Regions from separate parts of the Pectinatus sottacetonis genome, predicted to be linked through region 2. Evidence: riboswitches for the same ligand, from Rfam matches in the RefSeq annotation. Region 2 holds a riboswitch; each other region holds the start of a gene.

Region 1 (10,967 bases), 120 kb from region 2:
GATGCTCCTGCATGGTATAGAGCCTTGTTGGCTGCTGGTATCGTGCAATAAGTACCATTTGTAAAATGCATTATTTCCGTTAAGACTGTTATTGCTTCAGGCATTCCTTCAATAGTAAAAAATGTTTTTTCAAGCTGTTTTGCGCTTGTATGTGGTTCACCAAAACTTTGCAGCGGGTGAATACTGCCTATATTTCCCCCATGTGCAGCAATTTGTGCTAGTATACTCGAAGAATGGGCACCACTTGTATGCAGCCATGTCTTATTTTTTACCGGGACAAGACAGGGCAGCTCATTATCAATGTCAGGCAGAACATTGTCAGGTGTAGTTATAAATATGACATCACATACAGAAACTAAAGGCTTAATTGAAGAAAAATGAGCTGAAGCGGTTATAGCAGCAGCATTACAGCGGGAATGCTGTGATCTGCTGTAATAACCAGCGAGGGGAAGAGCATGCTTTTGGAAATACAAGCCGAGTGTGGTACCAACTTTCCCAGCACCGATAAAACCTATTTTTATAATGTACACCTCCCATGTTTGTATATACACAAAAAAATGCCCGTTTCATCTGCGCATATACGACTTTGACCAAAGGGCAAGACATTTTTGCAGAGGAAAAAGGCATTATTATTTATAATGCTGAATATGATAGTCTTTGTCACCACGGATCAAAGCAAATTGTAATAAAATGATTTTATATATGATATAGTAGTGCAGTTTGTTAGATACTATTTTATGTACAACTCACGAGGATGTTGTCATTAGATATCATATATGTTAAAAGTATATGATATAATCAAGTCATTTGCAAGGAAATATACAGAAATAAATGTTGTTTTGCAATTGAGTGATTTATAGCAATTGTAGCATATCTTCAGGCAAAGGAATTGATATGTCAAATTTTTTCTTAGTAATAGGATGTATGAAAATTATGCGATAAGCATGCAAAGCCTGCCGTTTTATCAAGGTGCAGTCTCCGCCGTATAAATCATCGCCCAGGAGGGGATGATGGGCATGCGATAAATGAACGCGTATTTGGTGTGTACGGCCACTGTATAATCTTATATTCAACAGAGAATAATTGTCCTTTTCACTCAATACATTATAGCGGGTAAGGGCCGGTTTTCCCGTTTGACTGACCATTTGTTCTATAATACTGGTATTTTTTCGGGCAATGGGTTCACAAAACATAGCTTCTTTAGGATGCATATGACCTGATACGAAAGCTTTATAAAAACGACATATTTTATCATGACTTTTTGTAAGATAATATTGGATTTGAGGCTGTTTAGCGACAATAATAAGGCCTGTTGTATTGCGGTCAAGACGATAGACGGGGTGGCAGCCTGTCTTTTGTGCTGTTTTTATATAATAACCGGCAATAATATTTACCGTAGTATCACAGCAAGCTTTATTAGTGGGGTGAATTATTTGTGCAGCAGGTTTGTTTATTATTAAAAGCCAATCATCCTCATAAATAATGTTAAGCGGTTTATTGCAAGGAATAAGTTTGGAATCTGCGGCTAATTCATAACTTATTATGTCATTGCCTCTGACAATTGCCTTAGCAGCATTGTTTATATATTGTCCGTTAATGAAAAGCTGCCCGTGCCATTTTATTTTCTTCCATAAAGTAGAAGAAACCCTCCCCTGAGAAGCTAAAAAATAACGGACTTTTTGTTCTGGATAATCAGGGGGAACAGTAAAAGTTATCATAAAATATCTTTCTCTATTATTTTATATATACTGATAAGTGCGATAATAAAACCCGATATAGTACCTATACAAGTCAACACAGGCTTGGAGGAAAAAAAAATATCAGCTTTATAGCCGGCAAAAGTACCCATGCAGATAATAATTGCAAAAGTAATGCCCAAACCACTCACACGGCCAAAAAGCTGTAAGGTTGTTTTTTGTTTGTTGGCAAAATTATTTTTTTTCATTTGATCACCAATTACAATTTTAGCATACTTAATATATATATGATATAATGTCGTTAGTATTATTGAATATTTTGTAGATGAATAAGGAAAAGAGGTGTCTTATGACTAAAAAAATAATTTTGCTGTTATGTGTAATGACAGTATTTTTTTCTGGTGCTGTCTTAGCAAGATCCCATCAGGAAACGGCTGATTGGGTAGCAATAAAACTTGGTAATGGAAACGATAACGTCTACTTTTTTAATGTTAATTCGTTACATTATGATGTTGATGAAAATGGTAAAATACATAAAAATGTCATTGTTTATGAGGAGAAAAAGATTAATCGGAATACGGCAACACTAAGTGAAGGCTTTTATAGTATTACGCAATGTAAAATAAATTTGACAGATAAATCTCTGATGTTGGGAGAGGAAACTTTTTATAAAAAAGATGGAGAAAAGCGGTGGAGTGAAAAACCTCTATACCTTGTGTGGTATGTAGTAAAGCCAGGAACCATAGGAGAAACACGGTATAATGCTGTAGCTGATTATGTAAAAAATAATCCGGAAAAAGTAAAGTAATATAAAATATCCTTTGTAGTAAAAAGAAGCTGTTGCACATTAATATTTTCATTCATAAATATGCAGTAGAACATTTTCCCTGGAGGTTTTCTATGAATTACAGGAGCATTTTTATGAGGTCAATGTTATCAGCAATAGCTTTATTTATTGTTATCAATTAGATAATAGGCAAGACGCAGTGCTTCATGCTGGATTTCTTTTAGTGGAACATTTTTTTTCTTTGCTAAACGATAACAGTCATCGTATTCCGCAGAAATATTGTTTACACTGCCATGATATTGGCTTATTTTACAGTGTACCTGTCCATAAACTGTAGAAACAAGTTTTGTTTTTCTTTGCAGAGAAACACGTGTAGTATGGTTTATTCGTATGCCTAAGGTGGTGGTTTCTTTGAAAATAATATCACAGCAGGTTTTACAGATATTTTTATTTATCAGTACACAGAGCATTTGAGCCGGACGATTCTTTTTCATTATTATAGGAGTTACCCAGACATCTAATGCTCCCGCAGTAAATAATGACTCGCTGACATAATTAAATATCTGCGGATTCATGTCATCTATATTGACATGTATAAGTAGCAGGTCTTCTTCCAGGGGCGTTTCCGTGACATTTTCTATATACATTCTAAGCACATTGGGATAGTCCAGATCCCATGTTCCCGCACCATAAGCAATATTATTGAAAGAGAAATCAGTTTGTTTTAAATACTGCTTTTGTGCCAGAGCAGCTATAAGAGCAGCTCCAGTTGGAGTGACCAACTCTTTGGCAGTAGTTCCGGTCATTATTTTAAATCCCTGTAATAATTGGGCAGTGGCAGGAGCAGGAATTGGCATTTTACCATGATCACAGTCAACAAAGCCTGTTCCAGTATGTAGGTTAAAAACAAAAATGTTTTTTACATCAAGATATTTCATACAGATGGCAGTACCAACTATGTCTATGATAGCATCAACAGCGCCTACTTCATGAAAATGTATTTTATTTATATCAGCATCGTGAACTTTTGCCTCTGCACTAGCTAGTTTAGTAAATACAGTAAGAGCTGTTTTTTTCACTATAGGATCTAGGGAGGATTTTTTTATTATGTCCTTTATATTATCTAGACAGCGGTGGGAATGCGATTTATTTATTAAATTAACATTGAAATAAACAGCGTGCAGACCTTGCTTATCTACCTTATCTATAGTTAAAGTATATTCATTGTTTAAGTTGAGCTTTTGTAATTCCTGTCTAAGATATTCTTCTGGTACGCCTGCATCGAGAAATGAACCGATAAACATATTACCACTTATACCAGAGAAACAATCAAGATATATATTTTTCATAAAACCACGCTCCATATTAGAAATTTATGTTATTTTTTATGCTGATGTATATAAATAATAATAATAACGGCAATAATAATAACACATATTAACAGGCTGAAATCGTGTCCAACGGCAAGCATTTTTTTCCAGTTTTCACCGAGAAAATTACCTATATATATAATTAAGATAGTCCAGGGTAGGGAGCCGGCAAAAGTACAGGCAATAAATTTTTTAATATTAATTTTAGCAAAGCCTGCTGGCAAAGAAATAAATGTGCGAACGACAGGGAGCATACGGCTGAAAAAAACGGCTTTTAAACCGTAATTGTCAAACCACTTTTGAGCGGCAGCAACATGGTCTTTCTTCATAAAAAAATATTTGCCATATTTCTCCACAAAAGGCCGGCCACCTAAAAAACCGATGTAATATGTTATTATTGAGCCAATCATGCCACCAATTATACCAGCAATTACAGCTTCAGCAAAATTCATTTTTCCAGCAAAAACAAGATATCCGGCAAAACCCAGGATAAGTTCGCTAGGAATAGGAATACATGCATTTTCCAATGCCATCAATAGAGCTATGGCTAAATATCCCCAGGAAGTGATGAACTGTAAAAATAAAGTTGAATATTGTTCCATGTAATAGTTCTCTTTTCTTTTTTTAAATAGTATTATAATATTGATTATACAATATTTTATTCTATAGCTCTAGTGTATAAGTTTATTTAGATTTATATGGCTTAAGTATCTAATCTAGTTAATATACTAGTTAGGGATTATGATATAATAAAAAAATGTAATTTATATGAAGAAGGGATTAGAATGAAAATAAAGAAAACGATAATTGTAGCAGCAATTGTCATGGGAACATTGACTACCGTTGTGCAGACAACACAGGCGTTTAATTTGGGCAGTTTGTTAGGCAGTGCTTTAAAAATTAGTGGAATATCAATATTGGTAGATAGATTTGCAGTTCCTTTAAATACAGGGATAAATAAGCTGCTATCTCAAAATGGTATGGGAACTTCATATGCTACCAAAGTGGTGCCAATAATTTCAGTTGGCAATGGTTCATATGTTGGGGCAGCACAGGTTACTGGACCACAGGATGCTATTGATAAAACAAAAGCAGTTTTACAAGTTGAAGGCGATTTTGCTGATAGCAGATTCAGGATAAAAGGTCTTATCCCCATAAATGCTAAAAGGATAACAAACGTTTCTCGGGTGCAGGGAGTCGGTGTTTCTGCCCAAATAGATGTTAAGATATAATAAGTAAATAAAAATATAAGGTACTTTTATTGACAATACAGCTAATTAATTGTATCATAAGTTACTAGAATAAACCGTAAAACTGTTGCTTTTGGGCATATATTTTTACGAGACATTCACCGGATTTATAGTTCAAGTGTGGATGGTTTATGGGCAGGGCATTGTCCATTGTAGAGAGAATTTGCAAGACCTGTTATTTTAGCAGGCATAGTTCGGTAATATCTCAAAATTCTTTGACTTTAGTTGTGAGAATATGCCAAGACAAAATTTAATATCAGTGAAACAGGTGTCCTAGAGACTTAAAAGAGAAGTAGGTTTAAAGCCAACGCGGTCCCGCCACTGTAATGACGAGCAAATCTGTACGAATGTCACTGTGACAGTTATAACTGCATGGGAAGGCACAGATAGCTATGACTCAGAGCCAGGAGAACTGCCTGTTTGTCGATCACCGTTACATAATTTTATCTATAAGGCAGACTTACTGTTTGTTTTAGGGTAAGCTGTCTATATAAGCAATTATGTAGTACCTGCGAGAGATAGGTAGGTGGTATTTTCGGACAATATTTTTGATATTTGTCAGTAAATGCTTTCTGTTGTGATTGTTACTACAATAGAAGGCATTTTTTTCAGACGGTTGATGGATATTCATTGCCTGAGTACGTGATTGAGCACTGAAAAATTTGTTAATTAACAAAATTTTTAGGAGAGTGTTGTAAAATGAAGTTTAGTTGGAAAAAAATGTTAGTTACTTCAGTGGCCTGCATGGCGATGACAGGATTCATGGCTACTTCTTACGCTAGCTACAAATTGAATCCAGAAGTTAAAGATGCTACACCAGCATTGAAAGAAGCTGCTGAAATTGGAGTGCGTACTTATAACAACCCACAGATGGTAAATGTAAAAAACAAGGATGCTATTTTGGTAATGAGCTTTGGGACTACATACAAAGATTCACGTAAGAAGACGATTGAAAGAACTGTACAGGCAATTCAGGCAGCTCATCCTAATACCAAAGTTATTTTATCATTTACGTCACATATCATTATAGATAGAATAAAGGCACATGAAGGAATTACAATTCCAGATCCGGAAAAAGCTCTTAAAGAACTGAAGAAAGAAGGTTATACCCGTATAGCTATAGCTTCTTTGGATGTTATTCCCGGGATGGAATATTCATATGACACAGCAGTATATGATCTGTATAAAAAAGATTTCAAAAAAATGACTATTGGTGTACCTGCAATGTATTGGATGGGACAGGAACATCAGCGTGATGATGTAACAGAATTCTTGAAAGCATTTTCGACGCAGTTCCCTAAAAATATAGCTGCTGATGAAGCTGTATTAGTAATGGGCCATGGAACTCCGAATCCTAATAATGCATATTATTCCGTTATCCAGAATCATATGAACATGTTGAACATGCACAATGTATATATTTACACAGTAGAAGGATGGCCTAGCTTGGAAACCATTATTCCTCAGTTAAAGGCAAAAGGAATTAAAAAAGTAACCCTTATGCCGATGATGATGGTAGCAGGTGATCATGCTCATAATGATATGGCGGGTAATACTGCTGAATCTCATAAATCGATTTTGGAAAAAGAAGGATTTGAAGTAAAGACTTATATTCATGGATTAGGCGAAAATGCAGCAGTACGCAATATATTTGTAGAACGTGCTAATGAAGCATGGAATGCATTAGAAGCAAAATAATAAAAAAACCGTCTGCTCATAAATATATATGATAACTTTATAATGGGGCTGTAGTACGTAAACATTTTCGATTATAATATTGCAATATCCCGTTTTCCTATCTGGGCTTAAAACAGTAGGAATACATGGAGGTAACTGCATCTTTATAAAGCTGATATTGTTCGTACGACAGCCTCATTGTGCTAAAAAAGTTTTTGCCTTTAAGAGAAAAATTTTGTATAATTCTATATTGTGTGTATAAATTATTATATTTGAGGAGAGTTATTAATGACAGGTATTTTTTATGGTATAGGTGTTGGACCAGGCGATCCTGATTTGCTTACAATGAAGGCAATAAAAACATTAGAAAAAGTTGACGTTATAATTGCGCCAAAAACAGAAAAAAAAGATGGTAGTGTAGCTTTATCGATAGCTGGACCATATTTAAAAGAAGATGTTGAAATTGTTTATCAGGTTTTTCCTATGGTTACACATTTTGAAGAATCTCCTCAAAGCTGGCATAAAAATAAGACGGAAATATTAGCATTGTTGAACAAGGGTAAAAATGTAGCCTTTTTAACATTAGGAGATCCAATGTTCTACAGTACATATATTTATGTTTATAGATTATTAAAAGCAGAATGGCCGAAAATAGAAACTATTCCGGGAATTCCCGCATTTTGTGCTATTGCAGGAAGACTAGAATATCCTCTGGTAGAAGGAAATGATATAATAAGCATCATTCCCGCTACAGCAGAACCAAAAAAAATCGATAAGGTATTATCTGTTTCAGATAATGCAGTTATTATGAAGGTTTATAAGAACTTTGATGATATAGTGACTACGCTGAAAGATAAAAATCTGGTAAAAAATGCTGTAATGGTAAGCAGATGCGGACTCCCGGATGAAGAATGCATTGATGATATTGAAAAAGTAAAAAAAGTTCCTAATTATTTATCGACGATTTTAACGCGCCGTAGAAAATAGGAGAGGATTTTGAATGAATAGAAAAATAGTATTTCTATTTACGTGTGTGTTTATTATGGCAGGGATTTTTTCCGGCTGTGCGAATAATAATTCGCAAAATGCAAAAACATCGTCATATTTAACAATAACTGATGATGCTAATCGCACAGTTACACTTAACAAAAAACCTGAACGGATAGTGGCATTATCCACTTCTTTTTTAGAACCACTGCATGCAGTAAAGGCACCAGTTGTGGGCTGTCCGTCATCAAAAATGGGAGTGCCGGCATATTATAAGGATCTTCCTAAAGTTGGGGCCGTATATAACATAAATATAGAAAAAGTTGTTGGTTTGAAACCTGATTTGGTTATAGCTATGAAGGGGATGAATGACAAATTTGTTTCTACCCTGGAAAGTAATAACATTCCAGTGATTGTGCTGGACATGAAAAGTTATGATCAGGTAAAACATTGTGTAGCTCTTTTTGCTCAGATAACAGGAGAAAAAGAAAAAGGCACAGCAGTGAATCAGAAAATGGATCGGGAAATAAAGCTGATTAAAGATAAACTGCCTAAAGAAACGAAAAAAGTAGCCATACTGCATAGCACAGCGCAGGATGTTACAGTCCAACTTGATGGTTCCATAGCAGGATCAGTAGCAAAAATGCTTGGTTTTACCAATGTAGCTTCAGATATAAAGTCACCTGATGGCGGCAATGAATCGGCACCATATAGTTTAGAAGTTTTAGTGAAAAAAGATCCTGATGTTATTTTTGTTACCAGCATGGGAGATCTTAAGACGATAAAAAAAGCAATGAAAGACAATGTGGAAAATAATGCTGCATGGCATACATTGCGCGCAGTAAAAGAAGGACATATATATTATTTGCCGCAACATTTATTTCTGCTGAATCCGGGACTGCATTATCCGGAAGCGGTAAAGATAATGGCACAGAAAATTTATCCTGAAATATTTCCTAAAAAGGATAAATAATAGTTGTTAAAATATAAGGGCTTGTTGTACATAGCATCGTTTGAATTAATGCATATACCTAAAACTTATTCGTCTCTAATAAAGTCGTGATTAGCTAGGGGATTTGCTTTAGGATGGCATGTACAGCGGCTCTAATTTTTTCGTGCAGGGGGGAAGCAATGGAAACCGGGAAAAATAAAAAATGGGGGATGAATATTTTTGTCTGGAGAATATTTATTTTAGTGATGTTAGCGATACTAGTGCTAGTAAGTTTTTTTATAAGTATATCACAAGGGGCAGTAAATATTCCTTTTAGAGAAATTATGCGAATGTTTAGTTCAGGAGCTAGTGTTGACCAGCAAATAATGATGAACATCAGATTGCCACGTACAATATTAACAGCACTTGTAGGAATGAATCTTGCTGTTTCGGGGGCAATTTTACAGGCTGTTATGAGGAATCCGCTGGCCGATCCGCATATAATAGGTATTTCATCAGGGGCGGGGATAGCGGGTATTTTTATAATGATAGTATTGCCACAGTATAGTTTTTTGATAACACCAGCAGCGTTTATCGGTGCAATGGCAGCCGCTATATGTATCTATATTTTGGCGTGGAAAAATGGCATAAAACCATTACGTATTATTCTGGCAGGAGTAGCAGTAGCTTCGTTTATTGGGGCGGGGATATCTGCATTATTGATTTTGTATAGTGATAGAGTTCATGGAGCATTAATGTGGATGGTTGGTGGTTTTGCTGCCAGGTCATGGATACATGTGCAATTAATATTACCATACACAATTGTAGGCATAATAGCTGCATTGATGTTTACCCGGCATCTTAACGTGCTGCAGCTGGGAGATGAAATTGCTAAAGGATTGGGGATGAATGTAGAAGTTATCAGAATACTGCTTACAGCTATAGCGGCTTTATTAGCAGCTAGCGCAGTTGCAGTTGCCGGCCTACTGGGATTTGTAGGATTGATAATCCCTCATACAGCCAGACTTATAATTGGCAGTGACTATCGTTTTTTGCTGCCTGCATCAATACTTCTCGGCAGTATTGTTGTAATATTAAGTGATACTGTAGCTAGATGCGCTTTTGCACCATTAGAACTTCCTGTAGGCATTTTTATGGCAGCTCTGGGGGCACCTTTTTTCCTCTTTTTGTTAAGGAGGCAGTTATAAATGGCACGATTATCAATGAAAAATATTTCTGTTACTATACAGCATAAAAATATATTACAAGATATAAGTCTTTCTTTTCCGGAAGGAAAAATAACTGCTATTCTAGGACCTAATGGGTGCGGAAAATCAACATTGTTAAGAATTGCCACGGGCTTTTCGCATGATTATCAAGGACAGGTAACTTTAGATGATAAATTATTACGTGATTTATCGGCGAAAACTATTGCCAGAAAGATAGCCGTGCTACCTCAAACAGTTAGTGTTCCCCCTGATTTAACAGTCAGGCAGCTTGTTGCTTATGGACGGTTTCCCTATAAAAATTTATTTAGCAATAATAATGCTGATGATAATAAAATAATTAACTGGGCAATGCAGCAAACCAGTATAGTAAACTTAGAACAAAGACAGCTTACAACTCTGTCTGGCGGCGAAAGACAAAGAGCGTGGATTACGATGGCTCTTTGCCAGCAGCCAGAAATACTTATTCTTGATGAGCCTACCACGTATCTGGATATAGAACATCAGCTGGAAATAATGCAAATAATAAAAATGCTCAATGAAAAACAGCAGATAACAGTGGTAATGGTTTTGCATGACATAAATCATGCCCGTATGTATGCTGATAAAGTTGTAATTATAGATAAACATACTATTGCTGCACAGGGAGATCCTTATAAGATATTATCTGTTGAACTTCTTGACAGGGTTTTTAACGTAAAAGCCATGCTTTATCAGAATAAAGAAAATGAAATAAACCAAGAAATAATTTTTCCTATTGCTTTATCGCATGATAAATAAAATTGAGTTTGTACAAGTAAAAATTAATAATTTTTACTAGATTATAAAACAGTCCATAACTTTTATAAGGCCCTTTGGTATTCTAAAAATAGGAAAATACTTCATACGAATAAAAGTTTTTATGTGGTATAATAGGGCATAAGTTTTGGGCCGCTTTTGTATAATAATGTCAGATTTTCTGTATTCGCAATACACTGGAGAAAATAAAAATTGCTGATGTGTGAAAACATCAGCAATTTTTATTAGTTCTATATTAAATAAA
Region 2 (10,967 bases):
ACTATCTAGTATATATCCTTTTTATTATTCAGCATATACTTTAATTATCCCATGAATTTTATTTTACTAAATTGTAAAGGATGGATTATATGGCAATAAAAATAATTATCAGTGACCTTGATGGCACTTTATTAAACGATAATAAAACGATTAGTATAAATAACATCAAAGCTTTCCATGCTGCTTCCCGACAGGGAATATATTCCTCAATAGCAACAGGAAGAATGCATTTTGCCGCTTCTTTTTTTGGTAGGATAATTGGTACTAAAGTTCCTGTAATATCATGCAATGGTGCAATGATCCGTACAATTAATACTAATGAACCTATATTTGAAAAATATATTGACGATGCTGTTACTGAGGAACTGTTGGCATTTTTTATAGAAAACAACATTTTTTGTAGTTGGTATATTGGTAACAACCGGTTTGCACCATTTTTTTCCTGGGATATGTTTCCCGGCTACCGCACTATAAAAAATTTTAACATAACCGAAGTAGGAGCAAATTATAAACCCTACTCTAAAAATGTCACTCAGATAGTTATCCGCAGCAGCACAAAAATTCCACTGGAGTTAACACAGTCCCTTGCTGAAAAATATAAATCAGCCATAAAATTTCAGCAAAATACCGGCTATACTATAGACATTACCCCGCCTAATATAAATAAAGCTATCGGTATAAAACAGCTCGCCGCCTATTTAAATATACAGAAAGATGAAATAATGGTTCTCGGTGATGGTGATAATGACCTTGCCATGTTAAAATATGCTGGTATTTCTGTTGCTACAGGCAATGCCATAAAAGAAGCTAAATCAGCTGCTTCCTTTACAACAGATAATTGCAACAATGATGGTGTAGCAAAAGCCATTTACAAAATTTTAAAATTGAAATAACTATTTATAAACGTAAACAATGCTCCTCTAAAAACAAACTTGTTTTTAGAGGAGCATTGTTTATAGTACACTATTATTTAACAACAATAACCTTCAGCATAGAAAAAACTATTTTTTTGCATACATTCGCCGCTTGAACATTAATATTCTGTTATGATATAGAAATAACAACTTTACACCCTAGCAGAATATATTTATCATTCAATAGAAATAATATCGCCAATCTTTGGTGCCGGTAAACCATTCCCCTTAAGGTTGATATGTCCTGGCAGCTGTGGTTTCATATCATCGGTAAATTTAAAAGTACAGTGTCCCAATGTCTTTAAAGTATGTTGTGCTTCATTTCCTACTGCTGCTATTATATAAGCACTGCTACCTATTAATACTTTATCGCCAATAACTATATCAGTATTTAAAATACCTTTAGTATGCATAAAACATACCTCAGCCAAAGCTTCCATTTCGCACTGCTCAAATATAATCATATCTCCTGCTGAAAGCAAATCATTAGCCATTGACCCTACATTAGTTATTTTTACACTATATTTCAACTAAATCACTCCCAAAACATATTACTTCCGTATTGTGCCAATTAGCACCTATACCCTAGATATTACATTTTATTAAAGAAAATATTCACATAGCATTTTCTCGAAAATATAAAAATTTTACCGACACAATACAAATTATCTCTATCCTACATATACACTCAGCTAAATAATCCTATCCCAACAAAATAGGCAACAATAACACCTATAGGCCCGCCCAACTGGCGTGACATCAATATCGCTGGTACACCTATATCAACTGTTTCTGGTTTTGCTTCCATAAGGCTCAACCCCACAGGCATAAAATCACAGCCAACCTGCGAATCTATGGCAAATAGTGCCGGAAGCGCAAATTCAGGTGAAATTGCTCCCGCACCTATTTGTGTCCCTATTAAAACTCCAATTACCTGAGCAATAACAGCTCCCGGACCTAATATAGGTGACAAGAATGGTAAAGAACAAACAACCGATATAATAAATAGGCCCGGTAATGATCCAGCATATGGAGATAAATGCGCCGCAATAAAATCACCTAATCCTGATCCCATAATAAGACCAACGATCATACTGACAAAAGCCATAAATGGTAAAATCGTTTTTACCACCATGTCAATAGTATCGCGCCCTGCCTGGAAAAAAATCTGAATAACACCACCAGCGGCCTTCCCAAAACGCATTAATATATTTCCCTTTTCCTTTTTTGTCGAAATATTTTCAAGTTTAGCAGTTTGCTTCAATTCCGGCGCAGGAACGTCTGAGATCACTCCATCTGCACTGACTGTACTTATTCCCTCAGGTTTTACATCAGATACATATATTGATTCATTAATAAACGCCGCTAACGGACCTGACTTTCCCACAGGCGTCAAATTTACTGTAGGTATTCCTTTTTTAGGATAAATCCCACAGCGTAGCGTACCACCACAATCAACAATTGCTACTGCTATTTCTTCATCTGGTACCCCATGATTAAAACCATCAACTAATTCTGCTCCCAGTATTTGAGCTATTTTTTCGGCAATCGCCGGTTTTTCACCTCCCGTTATATATACGACTTTATCACGCTTCCCAGTCAATTTAACTGTAAGAGGCCCACCAAAGCCATTAGGCCCTTTTTCTATTTTAACTGCATTCGCCATGCTTTTTTCCTCCCATCAACAATTAAAGTTCTACGCCCTTTTTTTTCATCATATACAAAGTTATCTTTTCCGTTATTATTCCTCTTATAAGTATTACAATTACGCCTGCCAGAAAGTAGCGTACTGCTAATTCACTAGTTGGCAGTCCTAACTGCATAACGCCGTTAGCTATTCCCAGCCAGACAAAAAGTTCCGCCGGATTTGCATTAGGAAAAAGCCCTGTTATAGGATGACAAAAAGTTATACAGGAATCCATGAAAGCCGGTTTATATTTTTCTGGAAGAAAACGCCCCATGGTATAAGCCATTGGATTTCCCAAAAAAAAGCATGGAAATTATATTAAATACTGTATAGCGTAATATTATGTTCCTACTGGTAAGCTGTGCTAATTTATTAATACGTTTCTGCCCCATGATATGAATAAACGCATTAATAGCCGTAATCAATGCTATCAATGTAGGCAACATGCCTGTTACCATACCAACAAAGCTTTTTCCTCCTTCTTGAAATAAGCCAATAAAACCTGCTGCCAAAAATCCCAAATGCTGCATAATTCCCATTTTTTTTCCTCCTCAATTATAAAAAATTCCACTTTACTGCTCTAGATTTATACTCCTTTCATATTTGTCATATATAAAATTTATTAAATAAATAAACGCAAAATTACGTCAATTACAAATAATATATCTACCATTTGTATTAATATTTTCTAAAATAAACATAAGTATTATAAATTTTCTAACTATTTATCCGAAAACATTACACAAGATCTTTTTTTACCACAATACTATCTATTGCTTGCAATAAAGCTTTGTTCTGCTTTTTTTCTTTTAACGCTGTTTGCTTTAAAAAATTTATATTTTTTCCCTTCCATACTCCCATACTCTTAAATCGTGCCAATAAAGTACGTCCCTTCATCTGTTTTGCTTCAAGGATCATGCCGTTATCGTCACTAACTAATACCACTACATTTCCAGCAGAAAACTTGCTTTTTCTTTCACCTATACCTACATGTCCTTTTGTCATAAAATCCTTAACAATACTTTTAAAGTGCTTCATCTGCAGATACATAAAAAAACATTGTACTACATATAAAACAAATGCCAGAAATAATATTTTTTCCATAATAACCATCCTTTTGGGACTGCCGTACCTAAACGTTTTTCCAATCCACATTCAACAGCAAACTACTGCATTTTTATGCAGCCAATAGTTTATGTCACAGTCCCTTATAAAATTATTGTTTTGTTTTATATTATTTTTTGATAAAATCATCAATAATTTCTGTATATTTTTCTGTCAATCCCAAATCAGAAAGCATATTTAAAATAGTATAGCGCTGACGCACTTCCTTAGCCATAAGCATACTATTATGAACGGTTGTTTCATCAACGCCAACATCTTGCGGACGAAGCGGTGCCCCAGCACATTTCATTATATTTTCAATAAAAGAAGCTGTCTTGGCTGTCTTGGCTAATTTTGTAATCTCAGTAAAATTTGTCCTTATTGTTTCTATTCGTTCCAGTCGCTTTTCAATACAATTTCTGTTATCTGTGGCTGCTGCTTTTAATATACCCGCTGCCGCTTTACCATAAAATTGCTTTATATTATCTTCCCATTTGGATGCATCAAAATTCCTTGCCTTCCTTATTGCTGCTGTAAAATCAACTTTTTCTTGTGCAAAAGTTTCATAGATCTTTCCTGCCAATATACTTGTAATCCCTACCTTAGTTCCATGAAGAAGCGCTTCTTTTCCCTGAAATAAAAACATCATTTCCCAATAATGCGATAAATGGTGTTCGCAGCCAGATGCCGGCCGAGAATTATTTACATAGCTCATAGCAATTCCTGTACGTATCAGCCCATCCATTATATTGGCAATAGCTGCATCTGAACGCTTTTTTACCCCGTTAATATTATCAACACATTTTTGAATTGCCTCAGCAGAAATTGTTGCTGTTGTCGCACAATAATATTCGTTGTTTATAATTTCACTTAATTTCCAATCAGTAAGTGCCGAATACTTTCCTATCATATCGCCTAATCCAGCAAGTATCATTCGTTCTGGTGCTTGTTTCAATATATCTACATCACCTAAAACAACTTTTGGCAGCTCACACGACACACTTGTTTTCAAATTATCAATGGTCAGCGCTGATGTATCCGATACAAACCCATCCATCGATGGTGCAGTTGCAATAATAACAGCCTTTAATCCTGTACGCCTGCTTATATATTTAGTGAGATCGTTTAATACGCCAGATCCCACTGCTATCAGCAAATCTGTATTATCTCCCACTGCTAAAATCAATTTTCCCATGGCTTCCTCATCAGGAACCAAAGAACACTTCGTTTGATAGATAACTTCCTTATGTGCAATATTTTCACTATCAAGCAACGATTCAAGCATTTCTCCCGCAACTTTATATGTATTAGAATCAGCTATAATTAATGGATATTTACTGCCATATTTGTTTATTACATCAATTATTTTATTTATTGCACCATTTTCTATAACTATTGCATTCATATCCATATAATGTTCTCGACCACACTCACAGGAAAACTTTTTTCCAATAAATTCATTAATCTTCATTTTTTTTACTACCTTTGGTGTTAACTTCATAACATTATCCTTTCTTTACTCAGTACTTAATCTTCAACTCATAGTATAATTGATAAAATCAGAATATTTTTAACAATTATACTGTTCTTATCGTTTATTTATGTTTATATTTTATTACCTCTGAATAAATTTCATTATAGCAAATTTTTTCTAAAAATCAAGTATTTTGCTAAAAAATAATTATTTATTGTTATATTTAATTATTTTTTATGTTATTGTATTTTATTTAATATTCATAATTAGTAAAAATTATTTTTTATTTATTTTTTTATAATATATATCTTTTTTATTATTCCTTTATTGATGAGTTTTTTTCTAAATTATTGTAAATAAATTTAAAATAATACTTGTTTTTTTAATAATTCTTTGACATTTAACCTGTTTATTGATTATACTATTAATTAATACAAAAACAAAAAGAGGTGTAAATAAATGATTTCAAAAGTAAACAAAGATAAAAGTAACATAATAAAAACTATAGATTTTTTTTCTCTTGACATGGACGGCACTATTTACCTCGACGAAACATGGATAAATGGTGCAAAAGAATTTTTACACAAAGTAGAATCGTCAGGCCGGAAATTTATTTTTCTGACCAATAATTCTTCCAAAAGTTCACAAAATTATGTCGATAAACTTCATAAAATGGGACTTGATATTGATGTAAACCAAATAATAACTTCAGGGCAAGCAACTATTTATTATTTAAAACAAACTTACCCTAATAAAAAAATTTTTCTTTTAGGTAATGCTTTACTGAAAAAAGAATTTCTTGAAGAAGGCCTAATTTTAGATGAAGAAAAACCTGATATAGTTGTTACAGCCTTTGATACAAGCTTAGATTATAATAAAATGTGTAAAGTTTGTGATTTTGTACGTGCTGGGCTGCCGTATATCTCTACCCATCCAGATTATAATTGCCCTACCAAAACCGGATTTATTCCCGATTCTGGTGCAATTGCCGCATTTATCAAAGCTTCAGCTTTTCGCTATCCCGATCGTATTATAGGTAAACCTAATCCTGATATTATAAAATATATGCTAGCCCGGCTAAACACTACTGGCGATAAAGTAATGATGGTCGGTGACCGGCTTTATACCGACGTAGCTGCCGGTGTCAATAATGGTCTTTACAGTATGCTTGTGTTAAGCGGCGAAACAAAATTAGAAGATGTGGAAACCTCTTCAATAAAACCTCATCTTATTTTTGATTCTGTAAAAGAAATTATTCCGTTTCTATAATATGGTTACTAAAATTATTATTATGAACTCCTTTATGTTTCCATAAAGCACAGACTATATCTTGTCCTTTGGCATTATCCGTTAAGGTCTGCCCACTTCCAGCCGCTAGGCTGTACTTCCCTCAAGAAAAATAGTCGTTGGGGATTCTCCTGTTCAGAGCTTTCCTGCTGATTGTCCATTTTCTAGTGTTTAGGGTTTAACCTTGCACCATACAGCATATTTTTTTACTTTCGCAGCCGTCACGTTTGAGCTTGTTTCATCTTAGCGTTGTGGCTATGAGTTTCCAGCATTTAAGGCAGTATTGTACTGGTCTTGTACCAATCTCTATATGCATATTTCTATACATACTGACTAATTCGGTCGCCTAACTCAGACTAATGTCACGAGTGTGCGGTTCCCATTTAATCAAATTGCAATCAATAAAATAAAAAATGCCTTCCCATTAAGTTAGATTTTAATTTCAATTTACGGGAGGGCATTTTTAATGCAATAATAAATATTTCTTTTTAACTATTTCATTTTTTTAAAGCTTCTATTAAATCTCTATCTTGATAAATATTTTCTGATAATGGTAGTTTTTTTCTTCGCAGATTACCTGCTATTTGAGATGCTAATGGCAAATCCAGTCCCATTTTTTTTATTTTTTCAGGATTATTAAATATTTCCCCAGGTGTTCCATTGGCAGCAATTCTTCCTTCATGCATAATTATTATCCGGCCCGCACTGACAGCTTCATCCATAAAATGCGTTATTAAAATTATGGTTATACCATATTCCCTATGTATTTTATGTACTGTTTCTATAACAGCCTGTCGCCCTAAAGGATCAAGCATCGCTGTCGGTTCATCCAATACCAGATAGTCTGTCCGCATAGCCAGTACACCAGCTATAGCTATTAATTGTTTCTGCCCGCCTGATAAAAGATGCGGCGCAAATTTTCGTTTTTGTTCCATTGCCACGACCTTTAAACTTTCAGTGACTCGTTTTCTTATTTCCTCAGGCATTATCCCCAAATTCTCCGGTCCAAAAGCAACATCATCCTCAACAATCGCGGCAATTATCTGATTATCTGGATTTTGAAAAACCATTCCTACCTTTTGCCTTACCTGCCAAATAGTTTTCTCATCTTTTGTATTTATCCCATCAACAATACAGCTTCCCTCATCTGGAAGTAGCAACCCATTAAACTGGCGAGCAAGAGTTGATTTTCCTGAGCCATTCATACCAATAATTGCGATAAACTCACCTTTACTTATAGTCAAATTTATCTTATCCAAAGCTTTTTTCTTCTGGTTATCTGCCCCAGTATAACTATATATTAAGTTTTTTACTTCTATTCCTTGCATTATTTTTTCTCCATGCCGTATAGATTTTACTATATAAAACAATTATAAAATGCTTCCTTAACAGATATTTTTATTCTACACCATTTTTTACTTTTTAAGCAATATTTAAATTATTTTGTCATAAACTATGCTTACTATTTTTTACATAATTACATATGATTATGAATTATCTCACTACACAAAAACATTTATATATTTATTACATTGTTATTAGAATAATAAATAATTTTTATTATTCTAATAACAATGTAATGCCTAGTCTGCTATCTTGACAATTTAATCACTATGTGCAACAATGATAAATGAAATTTTTATATTTGACCAGCAATTAAATATAATATATTTTAAAAGGGTTAAACTATAAGTTTAGTTTATCTACCGTTAAAGGAACAGGTGTTATCCACTTAATAGAGAATCCGTTAAAAACCGGAGCTGTCCCGCAGCTGTGATGCAGAGTAAATTACATTTGTCCATTGAGATAGTGTGAGTCTTGAGAAGGCGTAATTTATAATGAAGCAGAGCCAGAAGAACTGCCTGTTCAGCAATCACCATGTCGTAAATATTTATGCGACGCACCTACGAGTGATAGGGAGGAGAATTTTTTTATGGTAAACAAAGGAAAAATCGTAATCATTGGAGCCAGTAATGTAGGTTCCGCAATATTGAACAAAGTCACCGACTTTCAATTAGCCTCAGAAATTGCTTTAATCGACATCAATACAGATAAAGCAAAAGGTGAAGCACTTGACGCTAGTCATGCAACATCATGTATCTACAGCACAAATATTAATGTGCATTCAGGTACATATGCCGACTGCAAAGATGCGGGTATTATAATTATTACAGCAGGTCCCAGTATAAAACCTGGCGAAAAGCCTGATCGTTTAATTTTAGCAAAGACCAACACTAAAATTATGGGCAGTATTATGTCTGAAATAACAAAATATACAAAAGAAGCTATGATAATTGCTATAACTAATCCGCTTGATGTAGCTACTTATTATATTTCAACTCATTTTGATTATCCGCGTGAAAGAATTGTCGGTACTGGGACAATGCTGGAAACGTTCCGTTTCCGCCGTGCTTTAGCTAATCATTATCGTGTTGATCCCAAAAATATTCATGGTTATATCTTAGGCGAACATGGAAATACTGCATTTACTGCCTGGAGTACTGTAAATATAGCAGGGATGCCACTTGAACACTTAGATGAGTGTTTCAATTTCTCACAAAAAATCAGCCGCAAGGCTATTGAAGATGAAATTGTACAAGTAGCATATGATATAATCAATCTTAAAGGATGGACGAATACAGGGATTTCGATGGTAGCCTGCCGTTTTATAAAAGCCATTTTATATGATGAACATACTATCTTACCTATGTCTGCCGTATTTGAAGGCGAATACGGTTTGCATGATGTTGCTCTTAGTATACCTCGTATGCTTTGTGGCGAAGGCGTTGTAAAATCCTTTGAAGTTAAATTAACCAAAGAAGAAACTAAAATGCTTATGGATTCTGCCGACAGCGTAAAAAAAGCTATTGCCGGTTGTAAATAAACATTTCATCTTTATTTAATATAACGTAAAAATGAAAATATACATAGATAATGCCTGTCTAATATTGGACAGGCATTATCTATGTATATTTTCATTATAACTACATTAATAATAAGCAAAACTAAAAAATAACTATTGTTTATATATTATCATAGTAGTATAATATGATTAATGAGATAGGGCTGATAGCGCAAATTAAATTGATTATCTAGCAATATTTTGTAATAATAAATTATTAAGCAATAATTTCTATTTTATATAATTGAATAATACATTATTGATATTAGGGAGTGTCTTTCTTATGAACAATAAACTACTAGAAGTAAAAAACTACTCTGTCACATCTAATGACAATGTTCCTATATTGCACGCACTTAACATTACGATAAACAAGGGTGAAACACATGTATTGATGGGGCCCAATGGTGCTGGTAAATCAACATTTGGTTCATCCCTTTTGTCTAATCCGGCTTACAAGGTCGATAACGGCAGAATTTTTTTTGAAGACGAAGATATAACGGAGCTTCCTACTGACAAAAGAGCCAAAAAAGGTATTTTTTTATCTTTTCAGTCACCAGTAGAAATTCCAGGAATTTCCTTATATAGTTTTTTACGCGCTGCTGTTAAAAATACACCCCAGCCAATTAAAGGCAAAGAATTTCGGCAAAAATTATATACTACATTAGGTATTTTAGATTTGAAAAAAGATTATTTAGATCGTGATCTTAACGTTGGTTTTTCCGGCGGTGAACGAAAAAAAGTCGAAATGCTTCAACTTTTGATGCTTTCCCCTAAGCTTGCTATTTTAGATGAAACCGACTCTGGTCTCGATGTTGACGCCGTAAACATCATGCTCAAGGGAATCAAAGAATTTCAACAGAATAAAGACAAAGGATTATTGATAATCTCACACAATATGCATATTTTAAACAAATTAAAAATAGATAAGGTCCATATTCTATTCAAAGGGCACATAATTGCCGAGGGCGGCAGTGAACTTATTGAAGAAATAAACGAAAATGGATTTGTTCGTTTTGAAGCACAGGCAGGTGATAAAAATGTCTGACATCTTAGCAAAAGCACCGGTAATAGCGGATATAAACCGCAATATGTACGATTTTGCCAAAGAAGAAAAAGATGTAGAAAAACTAACCAGCGGTCTTACTGAAGATATAGTCAAACAAATAAGTGCCAAAAAAAAAGAACCTGAATGGATGCTGATCCATCGTTTAAAATCCCTGAAAATCTACCATGAATTAAAAATTCCTAATTGGGGTCCTGACATTGATGATCTTAACATTAACAATATTGTAACTTATGTCCGCCCTAATGCAAAAATGGCCACTAAATGGGATGAAGTTCCCGCCGATATAAAAGACACATTTGAACGGCTAGGTATTCCTGAAGCAGAACGTACTTCCCTTGCCGGAGTTGGCGCTCAATATGATTCTGAACTTGTTTACCATAACATTCAAAAGTCTGTTGCTGAGAAGGGTGTAATATACAGTGGTATTGAAGAAGCCTTAAAGGGACCTTACGCTGAAATGATAAAAAAACATTTTATGCATCTTGTTCCAGCTTCTGACCATAAATTTGCCGCTTTGCACGGAGCTGTAT
Region 3 (10,967 bases), 1.2 Mb from region 2:
TGTTTACTACTACAAATCAGAGATATATCTTTATCTTTTGCCTCTTTTAGAGCAGTCTGGCATCCGCAAAAAAATACAAACTATCATAAAGATTTTATCCGACTATGACAAAAAATATACGTCTAGTCTGTTGCAAACATTAATTTGCTATGTAAAAAATAATGGTGAAATTGCCAAAACTGCAACCGAACTTTTTCAGCATCCCAATACAATCAGATATCGTTTGCAAAAAAGCAGGGACCTCCTTCATCCCCATCTTGGAAATAATGACTTTTATGAACAAATATTTATTATATTCAACCTGTATCTTATGCAAAATAAACTTGAATAAATTTAATATATTAAATTGAAAAAACATTTCCGGTGTTATTTAAAATAAATTGATCTTTCATGTTCTGTCGAATTGCTGCAATCCCTGCTTCTCCTGTACAATGTGATACTGCTATATACTTTATATTCATTTTACGAAAAGCTGCTATAGTTTTATCTATCCGGTTCGTATCTGCCTCGACCAAATGGGTTCCGCCCAAAACTGCATAAACCGGAACATTTATCCTAGCAGTAATATTTGTTAAGATATTTACAATACCAACATGTGAACAACCTGCAATGACAACTAGTCCTTTTGTAGTAATAAGCCCTAATACTATTTCATCAGCAAAAGAATCAGGCAGCATATCATTTCCTTTTTTTACCATAAATTTAGGATTTCTTTTTTCAAAATCATTACTCGGAACAAAATTTTTAAAAAGAATAATCTTATCACTGACAAATGTCATATCATCCGATATTTTATACAACTGAACATAATTGTTTTTTAAATCATTTTCTGTAAAATTTATTCCATTAAATCTATAAGTAGCATTTTCCATTTTTTTATATTTTAAAGCAAAAAATTCATTTCCAACATACATCTTAATCTTATTTTCTAATAAACCTAATGTTTTCATCACACCACCACTATGATCATAGTGTCCATGACTAACTATAAGTATATCAGCTTTTTTTAATGGAATACTAAGTCTTTCAGCATTTTTAATATATGATGCAGTTTGCCCCGTATCAAAAATTATTTTTTTACCCGCAAATTCAATAAACAGGGAAAACCCGTGCTCATAACAAAGAGGATTATCCTTCCCTGGCATATTTTCAATTAATGTTGTTATTTTAAGTTCCATATATTTCTCCTGTTTCATATTATTTTTATAAATTAAAAAATATTTTGGCTCTTTTTGTCTTATAACATCTTACTTATTTGAATACACACAAAATTTTTACCTATTCAACTTATGCGTAAAGCTGAATATATTAAGCCTATATTTTTAATTATTATTTTACTTCCTTAAAAATAATTATACTATTTTTATCCATAAATAAAAACTAATAAGCATATCCTATTTAATAAGTATTGAAAAAGGAGAATACTCATATCAAAAAATACGAATATTCTCCTTCTTTATAAAAATTATATATAGTCTCATTATTATTATACTTTAAATGATTTTTTATCTTTTTATAGGCATAAAATAAGATCCTACAATCTATTAATCATTTTCTGCTGGATAAATAGTAAAACTCAGACTGGAAAAAATTTTATCCTGGGTTGCTTTTTCATTTTTATTTTTATATGGGAAGGCTTTTTCTATTCCAATCACATTTATACTTCCATTAGCAACAGGCAACACAGCTTTACCGTCTTTATCCGTTTTCATCGTTACTGTATGATGGTTAATAACATCAGGAATAATTTCTGCATAAGAATAGGGTTTTCCATTATATAACACTTGTATTGGCAGCTGATCCCCTACATTTAATTTTGTAGGATCTTTAAGCGGGACAATTTGCAAGGGAATATTATTTATCGGCTGAGGATTATTTACTGATTTTAAATAATTAACACTGTATTTTATAGCATGTGTCCCGATAGTTGCCCCCTTGACCATATTCATAGGAGCATTATGCCATTTTCCATCAGTTCCATTGCTCCAATATCCATAATCAAAAAATACTACTGCTACTGAAAGATTTTTTTCTGGTTTAATTGTTATATAGTTTTTATGATTTACGGCCTGTAAATTTATGTGGTCGTAATTTGCATCGTAGCCATATAATTTTTTTACCATAGCAGGGGCATAAGCATTATCCTTATAGCCTTCCCCTAAAACCAACTGTGTCTGGTCTAACCGATTTGCGAACCATACTCCATGGGCATTTACCGGTTCAACTACAAAAAAACACATCAGAAATCCTATCAACAGTAAACTACTAAAAATTTTTTTCATCACAACACCGCCTAATTAATATTTATATAAAAGTATCCTGTAAATCCAATAAATATATTGAACCTGCAAAATATTTATATTGCTGATTTAAAACAATACGCAGTATCATCCATTAATTTCAACAAATGATACTGCGTATATGGTAGTTCATCTCATAATAATATCCAGTTCCCGCAACCGCATAAAATCAATAAAAGTCTTCGTTGTAGGATTTTTTCTCAAATAATGTTGATGCTGCTCTTCTGCCAGACAAAAATTTTCCAGAGGAACAGCCTGTACATAGCACCTGCGATATGCTTTTGCCCCTGATGGATCATTCATTGTGACATTAGCTGTCGTCACGGCTGGTGCTTTTCCTTTTGATGCTATAAAGTTCATATATAATTCAACAATCGGCTGATCTTCATAATCGCAATAATATACACCATTTTGATACATCTGTCCCTCACATTCACCTTGCTTATTCTTACTATAAGGATCAATAATGGTAAATAAAATATCCATCAATGTTGATAGATCAATCTTCTTGGGGTTATAGTCAATCCTTATTCCCATAACAGCCTGAATATTTCCCTTAATGACACTTTCGTATGAAGGAGCTTCATTATCTGTGTTTATATATCCTACAGCTGTACTAGTTACACCTTTTATACGTGAAAAAACTTCCTGTAACTCGTGAAAATCCCCGCCGGAAAAATAAATTGTCTTAGTAAACATTATCTCACCTCCCGCTTAAATTATTCAACAATATAAAAATATATACTTTTTTTACTTTGTCGGCTCAAATAAATCAACACGACGCTTAGCAGCTCTTTCAACATCAAACAATCTTATAAGCTCACCTACAGCTTGAGTCGGTGAAATTTTTCCTGCCAGTACAGCATTGCGTACCTCAGGCATACGCCCCGTTATCACTGGATCATCAAAAAACAAATTATGAAGGTGTTCATCTATCATACTGTGAACCCAGTCAAGCAGCTGATTATCACGCCTGCGTTGAAAAGATCCCTTCTGCTTGGTTACCTTTACAAATATTTTTATTACATCCCATAATTCAGTTAGACCAGTTTTTTTCAACGCTGAACAAAGGTATGCATGGGTTTCCCAACCTTCAGTTGCCGGTCTAATGTATTCGATCATTCTTTCATATTCACCACGTGATACCTTGGCCCGTAAAAGATTATCTCCATCAGCCTTATTGATTACTATCGCATCTGCCAATTCCATTATTCCTTTTTTTATCCCTTGCAGTTCATCTCCTGCACCAGTCAATACAACCAGCATAAAAAAATCGACCATTGATCTCACAGTAATTTCCGACTGTCCAACACCAACTGTTTCAATAATAATAGTATCATAACCCGCGGCTTCACACATAAGCATAGTTTCCCGGCTTTTTCTGGCAACTCCGCCTAATGTGCCTCCCGCTGGAGATGGTCTTATAAAGGCACTAGGGTTACGCGATAAAGTACCCATCCGCGTCTTATCCCCCAATATTGATCCCTTAGTAACTGAACTTGTAGGATCAACAGTAAGTACTGCCACCTTATGTCCACTATCACATAGCATATTACCAAAAGTTTCTATTATCGTACTTTTTCCTGCACCTGGAACACCTGTTACACCTATACGCAGTGCCTTACCTGTCCGTGGCAAAAGTTTTTGCAAAACTTGTTGCGACTTAGAAAAATGCGCGGGATTATTACTTTCAATCAATGTAATGGCCCGTGATAAAATCATACGGTTTCCCTCTGAAACTCCTTTTACATAATCATCTACTTCCATTTTTCTTCTGCATATAGGTTTTCTCCGGCCTTTAGCGTATTCAGGATTAAGATTACCAACCGTTGTATCTTTTATTCCATTGATACCATCCATCACGCTACAGGCAAAAGCATCATCCTTTTCATCAGGTGCCCAATCGGGCTTAAAACTTTTATATTCAGCCATAATATCATCCCTCGGCTAATTCTTCCTTAGCATCATTAATTAAAATTGTTAATAATTTTATTCCTGCTTCGGGAATATTTGTTCCTGGTGCAAAAATTGCCACAGCACCATGTTCATAAAGGAAATCATAATCCTGTACAGGAATTACACCGCCAATGGCAACTAATATATCTTCACGTCCTAATTTCTTTAAGTCTTCTACCAGCTCTGGCAATAATGTTTTATGTCCCGCAGCCAAAGAACTAAAACCTACCATATGCACATCATTATCAACAGCATCCTGCGCTGTTTCTTCAGGTGTCTGAAATAACGGGCCTACATCTACATCCCAGCCCATGTCAGCAAATGATGAAGCGATAACTTTTTGTCCTCTGTCATGACCGTCCTGCCCCATTTTAGCTACAAAAATACGCGGCCGACGACCAGTGAGCTTCTCAAATTCATCTGCCATATGCCGAGCTTTATTAAGTTCAGTCTTATCGGTAAATTCAGAGGAATAAACTCCCGAAATAGTATGGATAACCGCATTAAATCTACCAGAAACTTTTTCCACAGCATCAGATATCTCACCTAATGAAGCATGTGCTCTAGCAGCATTTACTGCTAATTCCAACAGGTTACCATTTTTACGCGATTCAGCAGCATTCGTCAAAGCTTCAAGACAACTGCGCACTTCATCATCATTACGTTCTGCACGTAATTTCTTTAATCGTTCAATCTGTGAATTACGAACAGCCGTATTATCAATTGCCAGGATCTGCAACGGATCTTCTTTTTCCAAACGATATTTGTTAAGTCCAACAATAGTTTCATTGCCTGAATCTATCTGTGCCTGGCGGCGGGCAGCGGCTTCTTCTATACGCATCTTAGGCAAACCTGTAGATATTGCCTTAGCCATACCACCTAATGCTTCTACTTCTTGGATATGAGCCCATGCACGACGAATTATTTCATCAGTGAGTGCTTCTACATAATAAGAACCACCCCATGGATCAATTATTTTACATACTCGTGTTTCATCCTGGATATAAAGCTGTGTATTACGAGCTATACGCGCTGAAAAATCTGTAGGCAATGCTATTGCTTCATCAAGAGCATTCGTGTGCAATGACTGTGTATGACCAAGAGCCGCTCCCATTGCTTCCATACAGGTTCTCGATATGTTATTAAACGGGTCTTGTGCTGTAAGTGACCAGCCTGAAGTCTGGCAATGTGTACGAAGTGCCATTGATTTATTGTTTTCTGCACCAAACGATTTTACTATTTTCGCCCAGAGAACACGTGCGGCACGCATTTTTGCCACTTCCATAAAATAATTTTTTCCTATTGCCCAGAAAAATGATAAACGCTTAGCAAAAGAGTCTATAGGCAATCCTGCATTAACACCTGTCCTTATATATTCAAGTCCATCTGCCAGAGTATATCCCAGTTCAATATCAGCAGTAGCACCTGCTTCCTGCATATGATAACCTGATATGGATATACTGTTAAACTTAGGCATATATTTTGTTGTATATTCAAATATATCACCTATTATGCGCATAGACATTTCCGGAGGATAAATATAAGTATTACGAACCATAAATTCTTTCAAAATATCATTTTGAATTGTTCCAGCCATAACTTTCTTATCTACACCCTGTTCTTCTCCTGATAGAATGTAGAAAGCCATTATCGGCAGCACAGCTCCATTCATTGTCATTGATACTGACATTTGATCAAGTGGAATCCCACTGAATAGTATACGCATGTCCAAAATGGAGTCAATAGCAACACCAGCTTTACCTACATCACCCAATACACGAGGATTATCAGAATCATAACCGCGATGTGTCGGTAAATCAAATGCTATAGACAATCCTTTTTGTCCTGCTGCCAAGTTGCGGCGATAAAATGCATTTGATTCTTCTGCTGTAGAAAACCCAGCATACTGGCGTACTGTCCATGGACGAAATACATACATTGTGGAATATGGACCTCTCAGGCATGGAGGAATACCACTGGCAAAATCCAGATGGTTCATATGTGCATACTCATCAAAATTGTACATTGGCTTTACAGGAATATGTTCCATTGTTTTGCCAATTAAATCATCATATTTCATGCCTGTTTCTTTTTCTAAACGTTCTTTCCATTCTTTTTCCGAATGGGATGGTATGTCATTAATTTTTATTTTGCTAAAATCAGGATTTTGAAAAGACATTATTCAACCATACCTTTCTTTTTTTGCAAAAACTGTAAAATTTTATAACAATTTGCTCTGACTGAAATAAAATCATCCACGCCAGCTTTTCGATATACAGGTTCTAAATCCTTAGGAGCAGCGCCAGCTAAATAGAGTTCAGCATCCGGCAGAGCCTTTTTCAGTTTAGGCGCTAATTCTGGCACAATTTCCGGATATGTTTTGTCTGAAGAACATATAACAACAACATCTGCTCCTGACTCTTTAGCCGCTTCAACTGCCTCATCTGTTGTCTTAAAGCCATTGTTTGAAAGGACATCAAATGCCCCTACTTGCAAAAAACTGGTAGAAAAATCTGCTCTGGCTTTATGTTGCGGTATCGGCCCCATATTCGCTAAAAACACTTTGACATTATCATTATTTCTTTCTTTATAATTTTCTGTTACCTTACGCAAAGCTTCATATCTTTCACTCCAACGGTGCGGCATTATTACTTCTATATTTTCACTTACACCATCATATCTCGTATTAAGCGCTTTACGTATTTCAGCAATAGTTGCCCCAGATTTTACTGCCTCTATAGCTGAATCAACCAAATTTTTCTGTGATATATCAGCTAGTTTACTTAGCTTTTCCTGCTTAAATACTTCATCAATATCACTCAAATATTCGTTAATTTCATCTGTACGTTGCTTTTTAAGGGCAACTGTATCTTCCGGACGTTTATCAATCAGTTTTTCTGTCATATTAGGATACATATTATTCCCAACAATACGATCTTTACGAAATTCTGCATTTTTGAATCTTGATTGCAATACTTCAGCGATCTGAGTCTGCGGATATCCTTCCTGAAGGGCCTTGATTAATCCACCTTTTTGTTCTATTAATTGAAATTCTGCCCAAATCTTTTCCTTCATCTGTTTTGTCAGACTTTCAACAGCCCATGAACCACCTGCCGGATCTATCGGTTTTAATAAACCAAACTCTTCTTGAAGCATAATCTGCACATTACGGGCTATACGGCGGGAAAATTCATCACCTTTTCTAATAGGTTCATCAAAAGTTGCATTTTCATATGAATCCACCCCTCCAACAACACCAGAAAAAATTTCCGTAGTATTTCTGAGCATATTTACATAGGGATCATAAACTGTTTTAAAAAACAATGCCGGTCTGGCATGAATATACATACGCTGATCGTTTTCATCTCCGCCAAATGCTTCTACAATTTTTGCCCATATAGGACGAACGGCCCTCAATTTTGCTATCTGGATAAAGAAATTAGCACCCATTGAAAAACCAAAACAAATCTTTGATGCCGCTTGCTTAATTGTCAAACCGCGTTCCTGCATAGCTCTCAAATAAGCTACAGCCATGGATATCGTATATGCCATTTCCTGTACATCATTAGCTCCACCACGACTAAACACATCACTTTTTGCCATAATAGTCCGCAAGTCAGGTGTATTTTTATCAGCCCATAACGCACATTGGTACATTTCATCATACAAATCAGTAAGGGCAGTGTAATTTTTTCCTTGTGCTACCATCTGTCCAATAGGATTCGCGCCTATAAAACCATGCAGTTCTTTCAAATGTTTCCCTGATGCTTGTAATGCCCCTGCAGCCATTGATAAAATAGGCAGTGCCGATGCACCTGCATAAATATATAACCTATATTTCTTCAGATCAAGACCGTTAAGAATATTATGCATATCAGCAAGTGTAGTTATACTACAACCTTCATCACCAACCTTATCGGCATTTTGAGCATCCTCATTCAATATAGTAGCCCTGTCAAGCCTCAAATTATAGATAGTTGATCCCCTGTCAATTTCATGTTTGAGAAGCTCATTATTTTCCTTCGGCAGAGTTTCATCACATGACTGTGCCACACCCCATGGCTGTCCTACATACCCACTTATACGTGAACCACGCATAAAATCATTCATTCCCGGAAAAGAATTTTTGGGTAGGATACTTTCTGTCATAGCCTTGGTATACATAGGTTCAAATGTAATGCCTTCATATGTTTTCGTATACATTTTCTTATCAAATGGTGCACCCTTTAGCAGCGCAATACAGGCATCTTTCCATTCTTCATAAGTAGGCGGAACAAACTCATCAAATGGTACTTTAGGAAAATCTGTTTGTTCGTCCGCTTTTTTCAGCATAGCCTTCAAATCAAGACTGCCGCCTTCATCTTGATTTTTTGTTTCTTCTTTCATCAGAAACCTCCCTCTCAAAATTACAAAATAAAAAAATCTGTCTGCAAGTTCCAGACAGATGATAAATACTAAGCTTTATAAAATTTAGGCAAATAAAAAACCGGCTAAAAAACTAAGCCGGAGAAATAACTATGTAAAATTTTATATGCACAGTAAAAATCTCCTCCCTATCGCTCGCAGGTATAAGCATCAATAAGTTCTGATGCTAACGGTGATGTTAAAACAGGCAGTTCTCCTGGCTTAGACTCATTGTATTTTCAAGCCTTCCCAAAGCATCAGCTTCAGTGGCATAGTTTGAAAAACTCATCTTTACAGTGGCGGGACCGCTTCGGCTTATACCGAATTCCCTATTAAGTCCTAATAGACACCTGTTTTCCTCTATATTCTATTTTCATGTTAATATTAACCGGATTTATTGTATTTGTCAACTATACTTTTTTAGATATTTTTTAATATGACACAGTTATTATGAAAATTATAACATAATGTTTTTTTAATTAATACTTTTTAAATTTTTATTATATTTTTTTACATATAGAAAAATATAAAAGCCCCATATCTTTTTTAGATACAGGGCTTTTTTAACCGAGCTGTAAAATAATTTATTTTACTTCTACAGTTGCGCCGGCTTCTTCTAATTTGCCTTTAATATCAGCAGCTTCATCTTTAGAAACTTTTTCTTTGATAGGAGCAGGTGCACCATCAACTAAAGCTTTAGCTTCTTTTAAGCCAAGACCTGTAATGGCACGTACAGCTTTAATTACATTGATTTTGCTAGCACCAATTGATGCAAGAACTACATCAAATTCAGTTTTTTCTTCAGCAGCAGCACCACCGGCAGCGGGAGCAGCTGCAACAGCAACAGGAGCAGCTGCACTAACACCAAATTTGTCTTCCATAGCTTTTACGAGTTCAGATAATTCAAGAACAGTCATTTCTTCAATGGCCTGCATTATTTCTTCTTTAGTCATTTTAATATCCTCCATAAGATAATTTTTATTAGTTTTATATAGTAATCTGCTTATGCTGATTCTTTTTGTTTACGAATAGCTTCAAGCACATATACAGCGTTGCGAATAGTTCCTTGAAGTACATTGACCATACCGGAAATAGGAGCCTGCATACTGCCAAGCATTTTGGCAATGAGAACTTCGCGAGATGGCAGGGAAGCCAATTCTTTAACTCCAGCTTCATCAATAACTTTACCATCAACTACACCAGCTTTAACAGTTAAAACATCTGTTTTTGCTAAGTTATTTTCCTTAATAAAAGCTTCGATTACCTTTGCTGGTGCAACAGGATCTTCTGCCGAATAAGCAATAGCGGTAGTACCTTCTAAGTAAGGAACCAATTCTTCATATCCCAATTCTTTCACAGCAAAACGCAGCATAGTATTTTTTACTACACGGTAAGTAACACCTGCTTCACGCATTTTTGTACGCAGTTGAGTATCCTGTGAAACATTAAGACCTTTATATCCTGTAAGAACAAGACTTTGTATTTTAGAAAGTTCTTCTTTTAATTCAGCAACAATAGCTTGTTTTTCTGGACGTACTGCCAATGAAAACACCTCCTCTCATACAAAACTAAAACAGCCTGCGACATTCCTGCCGCAGGCTGAATTTAAGATTATATTAAATACTATATATCAAAAATCCATTTAACCTCGGCAGGCTTATCTATTATACTGCGTCTGCAGCACCTGCTGTCTTAAGTTTTATAAGAATTATATTATTCAGCTTTAGAAGTCTTTATAAGCGGGTTAATGTGAATCCCTGGTCCCATAGTTGCAGCTATAGTAACAGATTTCATGTACTGTCCTTTTACAGCAGCTGGTTTTACTTTTACAAGTGTATCAAGTAAAATCTGAAGATTCTCTAATAATTTAGCATTATCAAAAGACGCTTTCCCAATAGGAACATGAATATTTCCCGCTTTATCGGTACGATATTCTATCTTACCTGCTTTGATTTCATTAACAGCTTTAGTTAAATTCATGGTAACAGTGCCTAATTTAGGATTAGGCATTAAGCCACGAGGGCCAAGAAGTTTACCCAAGCGACCAACAACTCCCATCATATCAGGTGTTGCTACTGTAACATCAAAATCAAACCATCCACCCTGAATTTTAGTCACAAATTCATCTGAACCAACAAAATCAGCACCAGCATCTTCTGCTTCCTTAACTTTATCACCCTTAGCAAAAACTAAAACACGTTTTGCCTTGCCTGTACCATGTGGTAAAACTAAAGCACCGCGTACTTGCTGATCAGCATATTTAGGATCTACCCCTAAATGAATGGCAGCTTCTATAGTTTCATCGAA

Evidence for each region. A riboswitch is a leader RNA that binds a small molecule or an ion and turns the genes downstream of it on or off. The one in region 2 is predicted to bind cobalamin.
Region 1: it holds a riboswitch for cobalamin, as region 2 does, so the genes downstream of both, I6760_RS06640 (sirohydrochlorin cobaltochelatase) here and I6760_RS07260 (L-lactate dehydrogenase) in region 2, are expected to answer to the same signal.
Region 3: it holds a riboswitch for cobalamin, as region 2 does, so the genes downstream of both, I6760_RS01410 (methylmalonyl-CoA mutase family protein) here and I6760_RS07260 (L-lactate dehydrogenase) in region 2, are expected to answer to the same signal.

What each region holds. Positions count from the first base shown of each region.
Region 1 covers NZ_WIQK01000001.1:1,438,744-1,449,710, forward strand. The annotation lists gene I6760_RS12915 (Rossmann-like and DUF2520 domain-containing protein) at 1-530, opposite strand, end outside; gene I6760_RS06610 (RluA family pseudouridine synthase) at 855-1,718, opposite strand; gene I6760_RS06615 (AtpZ/AtpI family protein) at 1,715-1,945, opposite strand; gene I6760_RS06620 (hypothetical protein) at 2,047-2,505, shown strand; gene larC (nickel pincer cofactor biosynthesis protein LarC) at 2,646-3,833, opposite strand; gene I6760_RS06630 (DedA family protein) at 3,863-4,456, opposite strand; gene I6760_RS06635 (hypothetical protein) at 4,640-5,086, shown strand; cobalamin riboswitch at 5,354-5,538, shown strand; gene I6760_RS06640 (sirohydrochlorin cobaltochelatase) at 5,804-6,802, shown strand; gene cobI (precorrin-2 C(20)-methyltransferase) at 7,070-7,768, shown strand; gene I6760_RS06650 (ABC transporter substrate-binding protein) at 7,782-8,741, shown strand; gene I6760_RS06655 (FecCD family ABC transporter permease) at 8,900-9,907, shown strand; gene I6760_RS06660 (ABC transporter ATP-binding protein) at 9,908-10,705, shown strand.
Region 2 covers NZ_WIQK01000001.1:1,558,452-1,569,418, reverse strand. The annotation lists gene I6760_RS07300 (Cof-type HAD-IIB family hydrolase) at 90-893, shown strand; gene I6760_RS07295 (PTS glucitol/sorbitol transporter subunit IIA) at 1,091-1,444, opposite strand; gene srlE (PTS glucitol/sorbitol transporter subunit IIB) at 1,603-2,580, opposite strand; partial or broken gene srlA (PTS glucitol/sorbitol transporter subunit IIC) at 2,603-3,131, opposite strand; gene I6760_RS07280 (transcriptional regulator GutM) at 3,340-3,705, opposite strand; gene I6760_RS07275 (sn-glycerol-1-phosphate dehydrogenase) at 3,836-5,206, opposite strand; gene I6760_RS07270 (HAD-IIA family hydrolase) at 5,639-6,448, shown strand; gene I6760_RS07265 (energy-coupling factor transporter ATPase) at 6,964-7,794, opposite strand; cobalamin riboswitch at 8,169-8,346, shown strand; gene I6760_RS07260 (L-lactate dehydrogenase) at 8,400-9,350, shown strand; gene sufC (Fe-S cluster assembly ATPase SufC) at 9,652-10,416, shown strand; gene sufB (Fe-S cluster assembly protein SufB) at 10,409-10,967, shown strand, end outside.
Region 3 covers NZ_WIQK01000001.1:319,155-330,121, forward strand. The annotation lists gene I6760_RS01380 (PucR family transcriptional regulator) at 1-331, shown strand, start outside; gene I6760_RS01385 (MBL fold metallo-hydrolase) at 342-1,178, opposite strand; gene I6760_RS01390 (DUF4198 domain-containing protein) at 1,545-2,282, opposite strand; gene I6760_RS01395 (peptide-methionine (S)-S-oxide reductase) at 2,430-2,999, opposite strand; gene meaB (methylmalonyl Co-A mutase-associated GTPase MeaB) at 3,051-4,232, opposite strand; gene scpA (methylmalonyl-CoA mutase) at 4,237-6,438, opposite strand; gene I6760_RS01410 (methylmalonyl-CoA mutase family protein) at 6,435-8,645, opposite strand; cobalamin riboswitch at 8,851-9,029, opposite strand; gene rplL (50S ribosomal protein L7/L12) at 9,245-9,613, opposite strand; gene rplJ (50S ribosomal protein L10) at 9,664-10,203, opposite strand; ribosomal protein L10 leader region at 10,220-10,375, opposite strand; gene rplA (50S ribosomal protein L1) at 10,374-10,967, opposite strand, start outside.